One region of the Bacillus sp. SH7-1 genome, then DNA from elsewhere that is predicted to be linked to it. Evidence: riboswitches for the same ligand, from Rfam matches in the RefSeq annotation. Region 1 holds a riboswitch; the other holds the start of a gene.
The links. A riboswitch is a leader RNA that binds a small molecule or an ion and turns the genes downstream of it on or off. The one in region 1 is predicted to bind S-adenosylmethionine.
Positions count from the first base shown of each region.

Region 2: linked by a shared signal. The riboswitch ahead of DN390_RS25780 (Na+/H+ antiporter NhaC family protein) and the one ahead of DN390_RS19435 (methionine ABC transporter ATP-binding protein) in region 1 are both predicted to bind S-adenosylmethionine.

Region 1 is NZ_QNUD01000024.1:23,856-30,190, reverse strand. It holds gene DN390_RS19460 (ArsA family ATPase) at 1-488, shown strand, start outside; gene DN390_RS19455 (DUF3926 domain-containing protein) at 481-672, shown strand; gene DN390_RS19450 (HXXEE domain-containing protein) at 755-1,201, shown strand; gene DN390_RS19445 (MetQ/NlpA family ABC transporter substrate-binding protein) at 1,369-2,223, opposite strand; gene DN390_RS19440 (methionine ABC transporter permease) at 2,245-2,910, opposite strand; gene DN390_RS19435 (methionine ABC transporter ATP-binding protein) at 2,900-3,919, opposite strand; SAM riboswitch class I at 4,043-4,148, opposite strand; gene DN390_RS19425 (cysteine hydrolase family protein) at 4,390-4,953, shown strand; gene DN390_RS30710 (hypothetical protein) at 5,185-5,328, opposite strand; gene pruA (L-glutamate gamma-semialdehyde dehydrogenase) at 5,517-6,335, opposite strand, start outside.
Region 2 is NZ_QNUD01000041.1:99,498-105,832, reverse strand. It holds gene gltP (glutamate/aspartate:proton symporter GltP) at 196-1,470, shown strand; gene DN390_RS25785 (ribonuclease FAU-1 family protein) at 1,539-2,057, shown strand; SAM riboswitch class I at 2,178-2,283, shown strand; gene DN390_RS25780 (Na+/H+ antiporter NhaC family protein) at 2,378-3,694, shown strand; gene DN390_RS25775 (lmo0954 family membrane protein) at 3,909-4,265, shown strand; gene DN390_RS25770 (PspA/IM30 family protein) at 4,312-4,974, shown strand; gene liaF (cell wall-active antibiotics response protein LiaF) at 5,082-5,822, shown strand; gene DN390_RS25760 (sensor histidine kinase) at 5,822-6,335, shown strand, end outside.

The sequences.
Region 1 (6,335 bases):
ATTTATACGATTATAACGTAGATGCCATTATGATTAACCGCGTCATCCCTAACACTGTCACCGATCCTTATTTTCAAGCATGGAAAGATACGCAAAAGAAATATAAAACATTAATTCAAGATAGTTTTAATCCACTTCCTATTTACGAAGCTCCAATGTTTGAACAAGAAGTTGTCGGTTTGTCTATGTTAGAGCGTGTAGGAGATGCTCTATTTAAAACTGATCATTGTCCTACTGAAGTGAAATTTAACGGCCGCACACAATATGTAAAAAAAGATGGCGATGAGTATATTTTCGTTCTGTCTATTCCCTTCTCAAACAAAAGTGAGTTAGCATTAAATCAAAAAGGTGATGAACTTATTATTCGAGCTGGTTCTGTGAAACGAAATATCACATTGCCCAAAACATTAACCCACCTTTCTATTCAAGGAGCAAAATTCGAAGCTGATGTACTAAACATTCGATTTGGAGGTGTAGTGCATGCGTGAGGAGCTACTAAGGAAGGTAATTCGTACAAAAATAAAAGTCGGTATGCATATATTAGAAGAGTTACCCGCCCCAATCCAACAATCAGCTAAGCAAATGCTAAATATTTTACAAGAGGAGCTAGCTGCTTATCCGCAAGAACAAGAGCATCATGAAGATAATTTAAAAAGTATTATAATTGAATGAACATCTCTGGATAGAGGGCCTTTCTAGGCTTTCTATCTCCATATTGGAGTGATGTAAGTTGTCGAAAGAAAATCCCACTATTATGCTTTGGATTATTCCCTTATTATTTTTCATTCATAACCTTGAAGAATCTTTCCAAATGCCTCAATATCTTGCTAATCAATTTTTAATTCATTTTATAACAATCCAACAATTTTTAATTGCCATTTCCGCATTAACAATCTTTGTCCTACTTATCGTCTTTCTATATCAACTAAACTTCTTGCCTTCTATATACTGGATTATTTTTATACAAGGGGCCATTTTCTTCAACTCTGTTCAACATATTATTTTGTTTTTCATTTTCCGTTCCTATAACCCTGGCGTAATATCCGCAGCTTTCATTGTCATTTTTTCTATTTTCCTTTTTTCATCTCAAAAACACTTAATTCATAAAAAGAAATTCGTAATTACACTCGCTTTCAGCTTATTTTCTTATCCTGTTATAATTTGGATTACCTTACTATTCGCTAGCTACTTTCATTCATAAAAAAAGACCAGGAAAACTCCTGGTCCATTACTCTACTTAACAAACATTGGATTCTACGTTATACAAAATTGGAAGGTACAGAATTAGGGTTTGTTTGTTAAGTAGATTATATGTTGAACGAACTAACAGCGGAGGGGTTCCTTCTGTTAGTCCATTAAACCCAATCATTATTTTACGATTTTTTCAAGCTCTTCAAGTGAAAGATCTACTGAAATGGAACCATCATTTGTTTCTTTCTTAATTGCATCTGTTACTTCTTTTGAATGATATAGTTCAATTACTTTTTTCAGTGTTGGATCATCTTTATCTTTCGTACGAGCTGCGAAAATATTAATATATGGCTTCGCATTTTCATTCTTTGGATCTTCTAAGAAAATTGGATCCTTCGCCGGATCTAATCCTGCTTGACCAGCAACACCGTTATTAATAACTGAAGCTGCTACATCTTTTAGTACACGAGGTGTTTGCTGTGCAATAACCGGTGTAATTTTTAACTTCTTCGGATTTTCAGCAATGCCGCTTGGATCTCCAAATAAGCCAAAGTCTTTCTTAAGCTTTAATAAACCTGCTGCATCAAGAAGTTTTAATGCACGTGCTTGGTTCGTTGGATCATTTGGAATTGCAATTTCTGAACCATCTGGAATTTCATTTGCTTTCTTATGTTTTTCAGAGTATAAGCCCATTGGTGCAATTTGCGTTGTACCAACAGCTGTAATATCTAACTTATGCTCTTTTTTAAATTGCTCTAAGAAAGCAACGTGCTGGAATGAGTTTAGTTCAATATCTCCATCAGCTAACGCTTTATTTGGCGTTGTGTAATCGGAGAACTCGACCAGTTTAATTTTAATTCCTTCTTTTTCAGCTTTTTTCTTTAAAATTTCCCAAGCGTCTCCATCCGTTCCAGTTACACCGACGCGAACTACTTTTTCTTTCGCTCCTGCCCCGGTGTCTGCACTTGAGCAGCCACTTAATGCTGAAACCCCTACAATCGCTGATAATGCAAATGCTAAAATTTTCTTCATTTTCTTTTCCTCTCTTCCTTTTTATGATCTGCGTAACAAGACTTTCGCAAAGTAGTTTCCTAAATTTTGAGCTATCTGTACGAGAATAATAAGTAAAACAACCGTTACGAACATAACTGATGTATCAAAACGTTGATAACCATATGTCATTGCTAAGTCGCCAAGACCGCCACCACCGACAAGCCCAGCAACTGCAGAAAATTCAATTAAACCAACCGTCATAAACGTGACACCTAAGATTAATGGTGCTAATGCTTCTGGCACGAGAATTTCAAAAACAATTCTAAGTGGTGAAGCACCCATCGCTTGCGCTGCTTCAATTACTCCTTTCGGAACTGAAACAAGGTTTGTTTCAACCATTCTAGCAATACCAATTGATGCGACTAACGTCATCGGGAAAATTGCTGCCGCTGTTCCAATTGTCGTTCCAATAACGCTTCTTGTTAGCGGGCTTAAAGCTACTAAGAAGATGATGAATGGAACCGGACGAATTGTATTAATAATGATATTAAGAATAGAAAAGACCCATTTATTTTCTAAAAAGTTTCCTTTTCTCGTTACATATAAAAGTAAACCTAGAGGTATACCAAGAATTGTAGCAAATATAAGGGTTACGATTACCATTAAGAGGGTATCCCCTGTCGCATCTAATATGCGAGGCCAAAATATACTCCAATCAACTCGCATGAGCTTCTACCTCCTTCAGCTGCACTTGCAGTCTTAGATGTTGTAATGCTTTTTGGATTTCCTTCTGCTCACCTTGCAGCTCTACTAGTAGATTTCCAAATAGTACATTTTGAAGTTCAATAATATTTCCGTACAGTACATTTACATCGACGTTATAATTTTTTGCGATATATGATAGTACCGGCTGTCCTGTCTCCTCACCAGTAAAAGTTAAGCGGTAAATCTGTCCACCATTTTGAATCTTCGCTAGAACACTTTCCGGTAAATGATCGTTAATAACAGAACGTACAAAGTTTTGAGTCGTTTTTGTTTTTGGCTGTGTGAACACGTCAAACAATTTTCCTTCTTCAATTACTTTTCCTTTTTCCATTACAGCTACACGGTGACAAATTTCTTTCACAACATGCATTTCATGTGTAATAAGAAGAATTGTTAAATTGTACTCTCTATTTACCTTCTTTAATAAGTTCAAAATCTCTGTCGTTGTTTCTGGATCTAAAGCTGATGTTGCCTCATCACATATAAGAATATCTGGTGATGTTGCAAGTGCTCTAGCAATACCTACACGCTGCTTTTGTCCGCCTGATAGCTGCTCTGGGTAATTGTTTGCCTTATCTTCTAACCCTACAAACTTCAGCAGTTCATTTACTCTTTCTTTTATCTCATTCTTTGGTACTTTCGCTAACTTTAATGGATAAGCAATATTCCCAAAAACTGTTCTTGAATTAAATAAATTAAAGCTTTGAAAAATCATCCCGATTCTTTGTCTTAGCTTCCGTAATTCTTTCGTCGATAATGATGTAATATCTTTATTATCTATTGAAATCGTTCCTGCCGTTGGTCTCTCTAACATGTTTACTAGGCGTAATAACGTACTCTTTCCAGCTCCACTAAAACCGATAATGCCAAAAATTTCACCTTTCTCAACAGATAACGTTACATCCTCCACCGCATGAACAGATTGCCCACCCGATTCATATACTTTACTTACATTGTTAAAAGAAATCATTTTTTCCCCTCCTATTTGCTGCAAAAACTTGAAGTAGAGCTTTCGAGGTAAAATAAAAAGTGCTCTCCTTCTTATCAACCATAAAGATAAGAAGGAGAGCACTTATATGTACTCGGTCACATCTTCTCATCTTCCAAGCCTTTCATAGACTTGCTGGAGTTAGCACGGTATTAAAAAACCCGTTGCTGAGGTATCGTAGGGCCAGTCCCTCCACCTCTCTGGATAAGAATGTATCGATTTAATTGTCGTTTAATTAATTCTCATTATAGAACTCAGAATAATAAGAGTCAATACATTTTTTAGAAAAATATTAATTATTCCTTTATTAAAATTTTCAGATGAAATTTCATAATAAAATAGTAATCTTTAAAGTTATGTAAAATTCTCCTCCTGCATATTTTTTAAAAGGATAATCTTCTCTACTAATTGAATACCATTATTTGAATATGAAATCGGAGGAAGATAAATATATGAAAACAGCTCTTTTACTCGTTGATATTCAAAATGATTATTTTCCACATGGAAAGATGGAATTGCGTAATCCAGTAGAAGCAAGCGCATATGCCCGTCAGCTACTACAACTCTTTAGAAAGAAAAACAAACCTATTTTCCATATCCAACATGTAGCGATAAAAGATGATGCTACTTTTTTCCTGCCCAATACAGAAGGTGTGCATATTCATGAAAGCGTACGTCCACTTAGAGAAGAAACCGTTATACTCAAACATTATCCAAATAGTTTCCGCGAAACCGATCTTCTAGAACAATTACAACGTTTAGACATTGAGCACGTCGTCATATGCGGAATGATGACTCATATGTGTATTGATGCTACCGTAAGAGCTGCTTTTGATTTCGGCTTTCAATGTACTGTTATACATGATGCTTGTGCTACAAAAGATCTTTCTTTTAAGAATGCTACTATACCAGCCGTCTATATTCATAACACAATTTTGGCTAGTTTAAATGGAGTATATGCAAATGTAATGAGTGCAGACGAGTTTTTAGCTATAAAAAAACACTCTCTTCAGTGAGCAAAACCGAAAAGAGTGTTTCTTGTCAAACCATAGATTTTCTTTCAAATTGTATTATACAGGAAATTTTTAAAATGAATACTAAAAAATATGACTAATAAGTCAACTTTTCTCTTTGTTTTGTTTCTATTTACATGTTTATCCCGATATTAATAGGGTTTAGCTAGTTTCACTTACCAAATAGTAATATATGGTAAGTGTTTTTTAATTCAAATTAACTAATTTCTCCTATTATTTATCTGTTTGTTTCTTTTTCAAATACTCCGCACGCAATTTTTCAATTTGCTGCTTTTTATCAAATTTGGCAGGCGTCTGCTTTTCATGAAACTTTGCGACAGCTACCTGGCTTTTGTAATCTAATTGATATTTTCCCACTTTGTTCACCTACTTTTCTTTTCTTTAAAGAGAACCTATTCAACAAATATAAATATACCTTATTTTACTGAATTAAACCTTATTACTTTATTAGTTTTTCTACTGACATCTATCTTAATCCACATATAGAAAGTTTTTCAAAAAAAAAAGAGATCTTCGCAAACTGCGAAGATCTCTTTTACTATTTCTTATAAAGTTTCAGAAGTAGTTTTTGCTTGCATGTGAAGTGCTAAGTAGTCAGGGCCACCAGCTTTAGAGTCTGTACCAGACATGTTAAAGCCACCGAATGGTTGGTAACCTACGATTGCACCAGTACATCCACGGTTGAAGTATAAGTTACCTACGTGGAAGTCTTCACGTGCTTTTTCAATATGGTCACGGTTGTTAGTAACAACAGCACCTGTTAAACCGTATTCTGTATTGTTTGCAATTGCAAGTGCATGGTCAAAGTCTTTTGCTTTACAGAATGCTACTACTGGCCCAAAGATTTCTTCTTTCATTAAGCGAGCATCTTCTGCAACGTCAGCAACGATTGTTGGTTGGATGAACCAGCCTTTAGAATCGTCTCCTTCGCCACCAGCTAAGATTCTACCTTCTTCTTTACCAATTGCAACATAGCTCATTACTTTATCGAATGCAGCTTGGTCATTAACAGGCCCCATGTTTGTACCTAATACCGCCGGGTTAGCAACTGTTAATTCTTTCGTTAATTCAACAGCACGATTTAATACGTGATCGTATACATCTTCGTGGATTACTGCACGAGAACATGCAGAACATTTTTGTCCTGAGAATCCGAATGCTGATGCAACGATAGATTTAGCTGCTAATTCAAGATCTGCTTCTTTATCAACAACGATTGTATCTTTACCACCCATTTCAGCGATAACGCGTTTTAACCAAATTTGGCCTGGGTTTACTTTCGCTGCACGCTCATAAATACGGATACCTACATCGCGAGATCCAGTGAAGCTCACGAAACGTGTACGAGGGTGATCTACTAAGTA
Region 2 (6,335 bases), on a different contig from region 1:
TTTTGTTTTTGTCAAGAAAATTATTTGCGTTCGGGCAAACTTATTTTGTTGTCAGATTTAATTTTTTGATTTATGATTTTTAACAGGGACAAAATGTAGTGAATTGTCGAATAATATGTAATACTCTTAATTTCATGTTATATAGAGATAGAGTGAGAGATAGAGTGACACATCGAAGAGGGGGTTACAACAAATATGAAAAGAATAGGACTTGCATGGCAAATTTTAATAGGGCTTGCGCTTGGTATTGCAGTTGGGGCGATTTTCTTTGGCAATCCGGCAGTGGTGAGTTACTTACAACCAATTGGTGATATTTTCATCCGATTAATTAAAATGATCGTTGTACCGATTGTTGTAGCAAGTATTGTTGTTGGGGTTGCTGGTGTTGGTGATGTAAAAAAACTGGGCCGACTAGGCGGAAAAACAATTATTTACTTTGAAATTATTACAACAATTGCAATTATTGTCGGTCTATTAATTGCGAATATTTTCCAACCAGGAAAAGGCGTAAATATGGAGCAGTTAACGAAGACAGATATTTCGAAATATACTCATACGACAGAGCAAGTACAAAGTCATTCATTTGCAGATACATTTGTAAATATTGTTCCAACGAACATTATGAAGTCATTAGCTGACGGAGATATGCTTGCTATTATCTTCTTCTCTGTACTATTTGGTTTAGGTGTAGCAGCAATTGGTGAAAGAGGAAGACCGGTTCTTCAATTTTTCCAAGGTGTAGCTGACGCAATGTTTTATGTAACAAACCAAGTTATGAAATTTGCACCATTTGGTGTGTTTGCACTAATTGGTGTTACAGTTTCTACATTTGGTCTTGCTTCATTAATTCCATTAGGGAAATTACTAATTGTCGTATATGGAGCAATGATTTTCTTCGTCGTAGTTGTCTTAGGACTTACAGCGAAAATATTTGGAATTAACATTTTCCAATTCTTTAAGATTTTAAAAGACGAGCTGATCTTAGCGTATTCTACAGCAAGTTCAGAAACAGTTTTACCAAAAATCATGGAGAAAATGGAGAAATTCGGTTGTCCGAAAGCAATTACATCTTTCGTTATTCCGACAGGTTATTCCTTTAACTTAGACGGATCAACTTTATATCAAGCAATTGCAGCTCTTTTCTTAGCACAAATGTACGGTATTGATTTATCTATTACACAACAAATTACATTATTACTTGTATTAATGGTTACATCAAAAGGTATCGCAGGTGTACCGGGCGTATCATTCGTTGTATTATTAGCGACACTTGGTACAGTAGGTATTCCAGCTGAAGGTTTAGCCTTCATCGCCGGTATTGACCGTATTTTAGATATGGCTCGTACAGCAGTTAACGTTGTAGGTAACTCTTTAGCAGCTGTAGTTATGTCTAAGTGGGAAGGTCAATATGACGCTGAAAAAGGACAAGCTTATTTAAAAGAGATTTCTGAAAAGGGTCAAGCTGCTTAATTATAATATGAACAAGCTCTCACATAATATGTGGGAGCTTTTCTGTATATAGAAGAGGAGTAGATATAATGAAACGTAAATATGGTGACGGTTCTTCGTGGAAGAGACTAATAGAAAAGAGTTATACGGTTAAGCAAGTGGAAGAGGGAATGCTCGGAATACTGGATATAAAAAAGGTGAGAGAGCCTAGTTGTAAAGAATATGATGGTAAAGAACTTTGTATTGCAGCGGATCAGTATACGTGGATTCAATATTTCATAAACGGGAAAAACTTTGCGATTACAGCTATGTTAGATGATCAGAAAAAATTAGTGCAATATTACATCGATGTGACGAAAAAGTATAAAATAGACAACCGTGGTTTACCATATTTTGATGATTTATATTTAGATGTAGTATTATTACCGAACGATAAGATGTATATATTGGATGAAGATGAGCTAGAGGATGCTTATAAAAGAGGTGATGTTACAAAAGAAGAGTATGAGTTAGCTTGGTACACTACGAAATGGATAATAGATGCAATAAAAAATAATGAATTTTATTGGATTTCAATATTGGATGAAGAAATCAAAAAGTTAAAATGATTGTGGTATTCAAATTTTTGTATAATTACCAAAAAAAACTACACAAAAAATAATTGACTTTTGTTTTGTAAGCGAGTAAAGTTAGGGAAGAAATTATTATTAAAAAATAAATATGAAACCTTCTTATAAAGAGAGGCGGAGGGACTGGCCCTACGATGCCTCGGCAGCGGACTCGATTTCAGAGTGCTGTGCCAAATCCAGCAAGCATGTGCTTGAAAGATGAGAAGAGCGTTTCTTATAGATGTATAAGACCTCTTCTCATTGGAAGAGGTCTTTTGTTATTCATTAGAAAAAGGTTGAAACTAGGGAGAGATGGTACTTTGAAAGAAACGAGAGGAAATGGTTTGGCTTTATTACCACTTGGGATATTTTTGGCGCTATTTATTGGTTCTGGAATTATTACAGGTGATTTCTATAAATTGCCGATACTTGTAGCAATTTCAATTGCTGTAGGAGTCGCTTTAGCAATGAATCGTAAAGAAAGTTTTAATGTAAAAGTAGAACGGTTTGCTAAAGGTGCAGGGAACCCAGATATTATGATTATGGTTCTGATTTTTGTACTGGCAGGAGCGTTTTCTGAAACAGCAAAAGGGATGGGCGGCGTTGATTCTACAGTTAACTTAGCGTTATCCATTTTACCGCAAGGGTTTATCGTAGCTGGCATTTTTGTTATAGGGGCATTTATTTCATTAGCGATGGGAACTTCAATGGGAACGATTGCTGCATTAGCACCAATAGCTGTAGGTATTAGTGGGCAAACTGATATCTCAATTGCACTTACGATGGCTACCGTTGTTGGCGGAGCGATGTTTGGTGATAATTTATCATTTATTTCAGACACAACAATTGCAGCTGTACGCTCACAAGGAACAGAAATGAAAGATAAGTTTAAAACGAATTTTTTAATTGTATTACCAGCAGCTATTATTACAATTGTACTATTAGTAATCGTTACTTTAGGAAGTGACACGCAGATTAAAGCGCATAGCTTTGACTGGATAAAGATTTTACCGTATGCAGGAGTACTTATTACAGCGCTACTTGGCTGGAATGTACTTATCGTGTTAACTGGTGGAACTGTACTATCTGGCGTTATCGGTCTTTTAGATGGAAGTTACACGTTAGAGAGTTTCTTTAAAAGTGTAACGACTGGAATGGGCGGTATGATGGAGTTAGTATTACTTGCTATTTTAATTGGCGGTATGGTCGAACTGATTCAATATAATGGTGGCATTCAATATTTAATGAATATTTTAACGCGTAACATTCGTTCAAAAAAAGGAGCAGAGTTCGGTATCGCTGGTTTAGTAGGTATGACGAATATGTGTACAGCGAATAATACAATTTCTATTATCTTTACAGGCCCACTTGCGAAAAACATCGCAGATCAATATGAAATTGATCCTCGTAAATCAGCGAGTGTATTAGATCTTTTCTCATGTTGTGTGCAAGGGTTAATTCCGTATGGTGCGCAAATGTTAACGGCAGCAGGATTTGCGGCGTTATCTCCGGTTGAATTGTTGCCATATGCGTTTTATCCAATCTTAGTTGGAGTATGTGGAATCATTTCTATATTAATTGGTTTCCCGAGGTTTTCTAAAGTAGCGGGAAAGAAAGAGTATCATAAAACAGCATAATGAATAGTAAAGAAAGCCGTACAGAGAATATTCTCTGTACGGCTTTTTATGTGCGATAAAAGAGTGAATAATCCTATCCTACCGTAAGTTTTTTACAAAAGGCTGAATGCAACTCAGTCTTAAGTCTGAGTCGAAAACGGTTCTTAAGCTCGTTATGGAAAAATGAAAAAATAGTTAAGATAAGAGTATCAAATTGAAGGGAGGCAAGCACAAGATGAAACAATTTCTAGCGTTTATCGCGGCCGGTATTTTGGCTTTAATTGCTCTTGGTAGTCTTGCTGGCATTGTAGGATTCGCAATCGGAGCAGGAGTTGTGTACTGGAGCTATAAATCATTTGTGCGAGCACAATCATTTTTTGGAAAGTTAGCTTGGGGTATTGTAGGTTTAATCGGTTTATCCATTGCACTTTCGCACTCCCCAGCTTTAATTGGTATCGCAGCATTAGTAGTTTTATACTACGGATACCGTGAGTGGAAAAAAGAAAAAGATGTAGTTGTTGATTCTGCTTCAGAAAGTTCTAAACCATATAGCAACTTTGAAGATGAGTGGAACAAGTTAATGAAAAACTAATATTAAAATAAATCAAATTTATAAAGTAGAAGAGAGGAAGATTATAATGAAACAATCTTTATTCGGACGTGTACGCGATGCAATTTTAGCAGATTTTCATAATGTGTTAGATGAGAAAGAAAGAAAAAATCCAATTGCTATGTTAAATCAATATTTACGCGATAGTGAGCGTGAAATAACAAAAATTGAGAAGTTAATTCAGCGTCATAAAACATTAAAATCTAATTTCGCTCGTGAGCTTGAGCAAGCGCGTTATTTCGTTAATAAAAGATCCAAGCAGGCTATCATCGCTCAAGAAGCGGGCGAACTACAATTGCACGAACGTGCGTTAGAAGAGGTAGCTTATTATGAAGGGCAAGTAACTCGATTAGAAGAAATGTATGCGGGTGTTGTAGAGCAAATCGATGAGTTAGAGCGTCGTCTTTCTGAAATGAAAAATAAATTAAAAGAAATGCATGCAAAGCGTATGGAATTAATGGCACGTGAAAATATGGCACATGCAAATCGTCGTATGAATACTGCTATGCATAAAATGGATGAAAATAATCCGTTCTTACGATTTGAAGAAATTGAAGATCATATTCGTGACTTAGAAACTCGTATGAATGAAGAGCATGAACGTGACACATTTGATATGAAAATTGCAAAGCTTGAGCGTGAAATGAAAGAAAAGAATGATGTATCGTTAACGAAAGAGTTAACAAAATAATAGTAGTATATTATAAAACAGGCTTATGATATAGTGATAGGAGAAAAGGTGTTGGAAAGCAATGCCTTTTCTTCTATGTATATGTGACAAGAAGGGGGGGAGCTGAAATGAAGAAGCATTTTTCAAAAACACAATTAATGGGGATGCTCCTCATCATATTTGGATTCGGTCTTTTTCTTGATATGATACTTGGACATTTTGAACCAGGTGGTCTCATTTTTGCATTTATTATGCTTATGTTTGGAAGGCATTATCGTAAAAAGAATCGTTATGTACGAGGAAATGTATTTTTATTTGTTGGTGGTATCGTATTTTTATTCTTCTTATTTTCATCAGCAGCATTTGTTCTTGTCGTATTTGCTTGCTTAGCTTTAATTGGTTATCAATTGATTCAACAAGGACATCAGCAAAAAGCAATGAAGGTTGAAATTAAAGAAAAAGGGATTATAGATGAAGAGAAGCAAATATATCGTACAGAACCATATGTGAAAAATATGTTTGTAGGTAATGTACGAATGATGGATCATATTTATGAACTTGAGGATATAAATGTTCAATATGGTGCTTGCGATGTGGAAATAGATTTAACAACTGCTATGATTCCAGAAGGGGAGACAGTAATTGTTATTCGAGGCATCGTTGGAAATATTCGTTTATATGTGCCATATGATATTGAACTGTCTTTAAATCACTCTGTTATTGTCGGACGTGTGCTCTTGCCAGGACATGAAGAGACAGGTTTTAATCGCAATGTTACATTTAGAACAGAGCAGTATAAAGAAGCTCCTCGTCGTATTAAAATTATTTCTTCGCTTGTCGTAGGCGATACGGAAGTGAGGAAAGTATAATGAAGAAACAAAAAAATATTTCGTGGATGTATATTCGTTATTCTATGTTGTCCTCTGTTAGTATCGCACTTATTTGTACAATTGTATATGTATGGAAAAGCGAACAACAAGTGTATGATTTATTATGGAAGGAATCCATCGCTTCTGTTCCAATTGGCTTGTTTATTATGACTTCAAGTTTACTTATCGGGGGGATTGTAGGATATGCAATCGGTTACTATATAGAGCAGCGTATACAAGGATTAAATACTTTTCTATTTGAAGTAGAGCGAGGGAATTTTCCGAGCGATGTTTCGTTTACTGCAGATGATGAATTTCATGAAGTGGAACGAAAAGTAATCGTTCTGGCTCGTCGATTAGAGGAGCAAGCTGGACTCTTTCAAAAGGTAACGAATGAACGAGCTCATTGGAATGAAGAGATGAGACAAGAAGCGATTTCCCAAGAAAGGCATCGATTGGCGAGGGAGCTGCATGATTCTGTAAGTCAGCAGCTTTTTGCAATGTCGATGATGA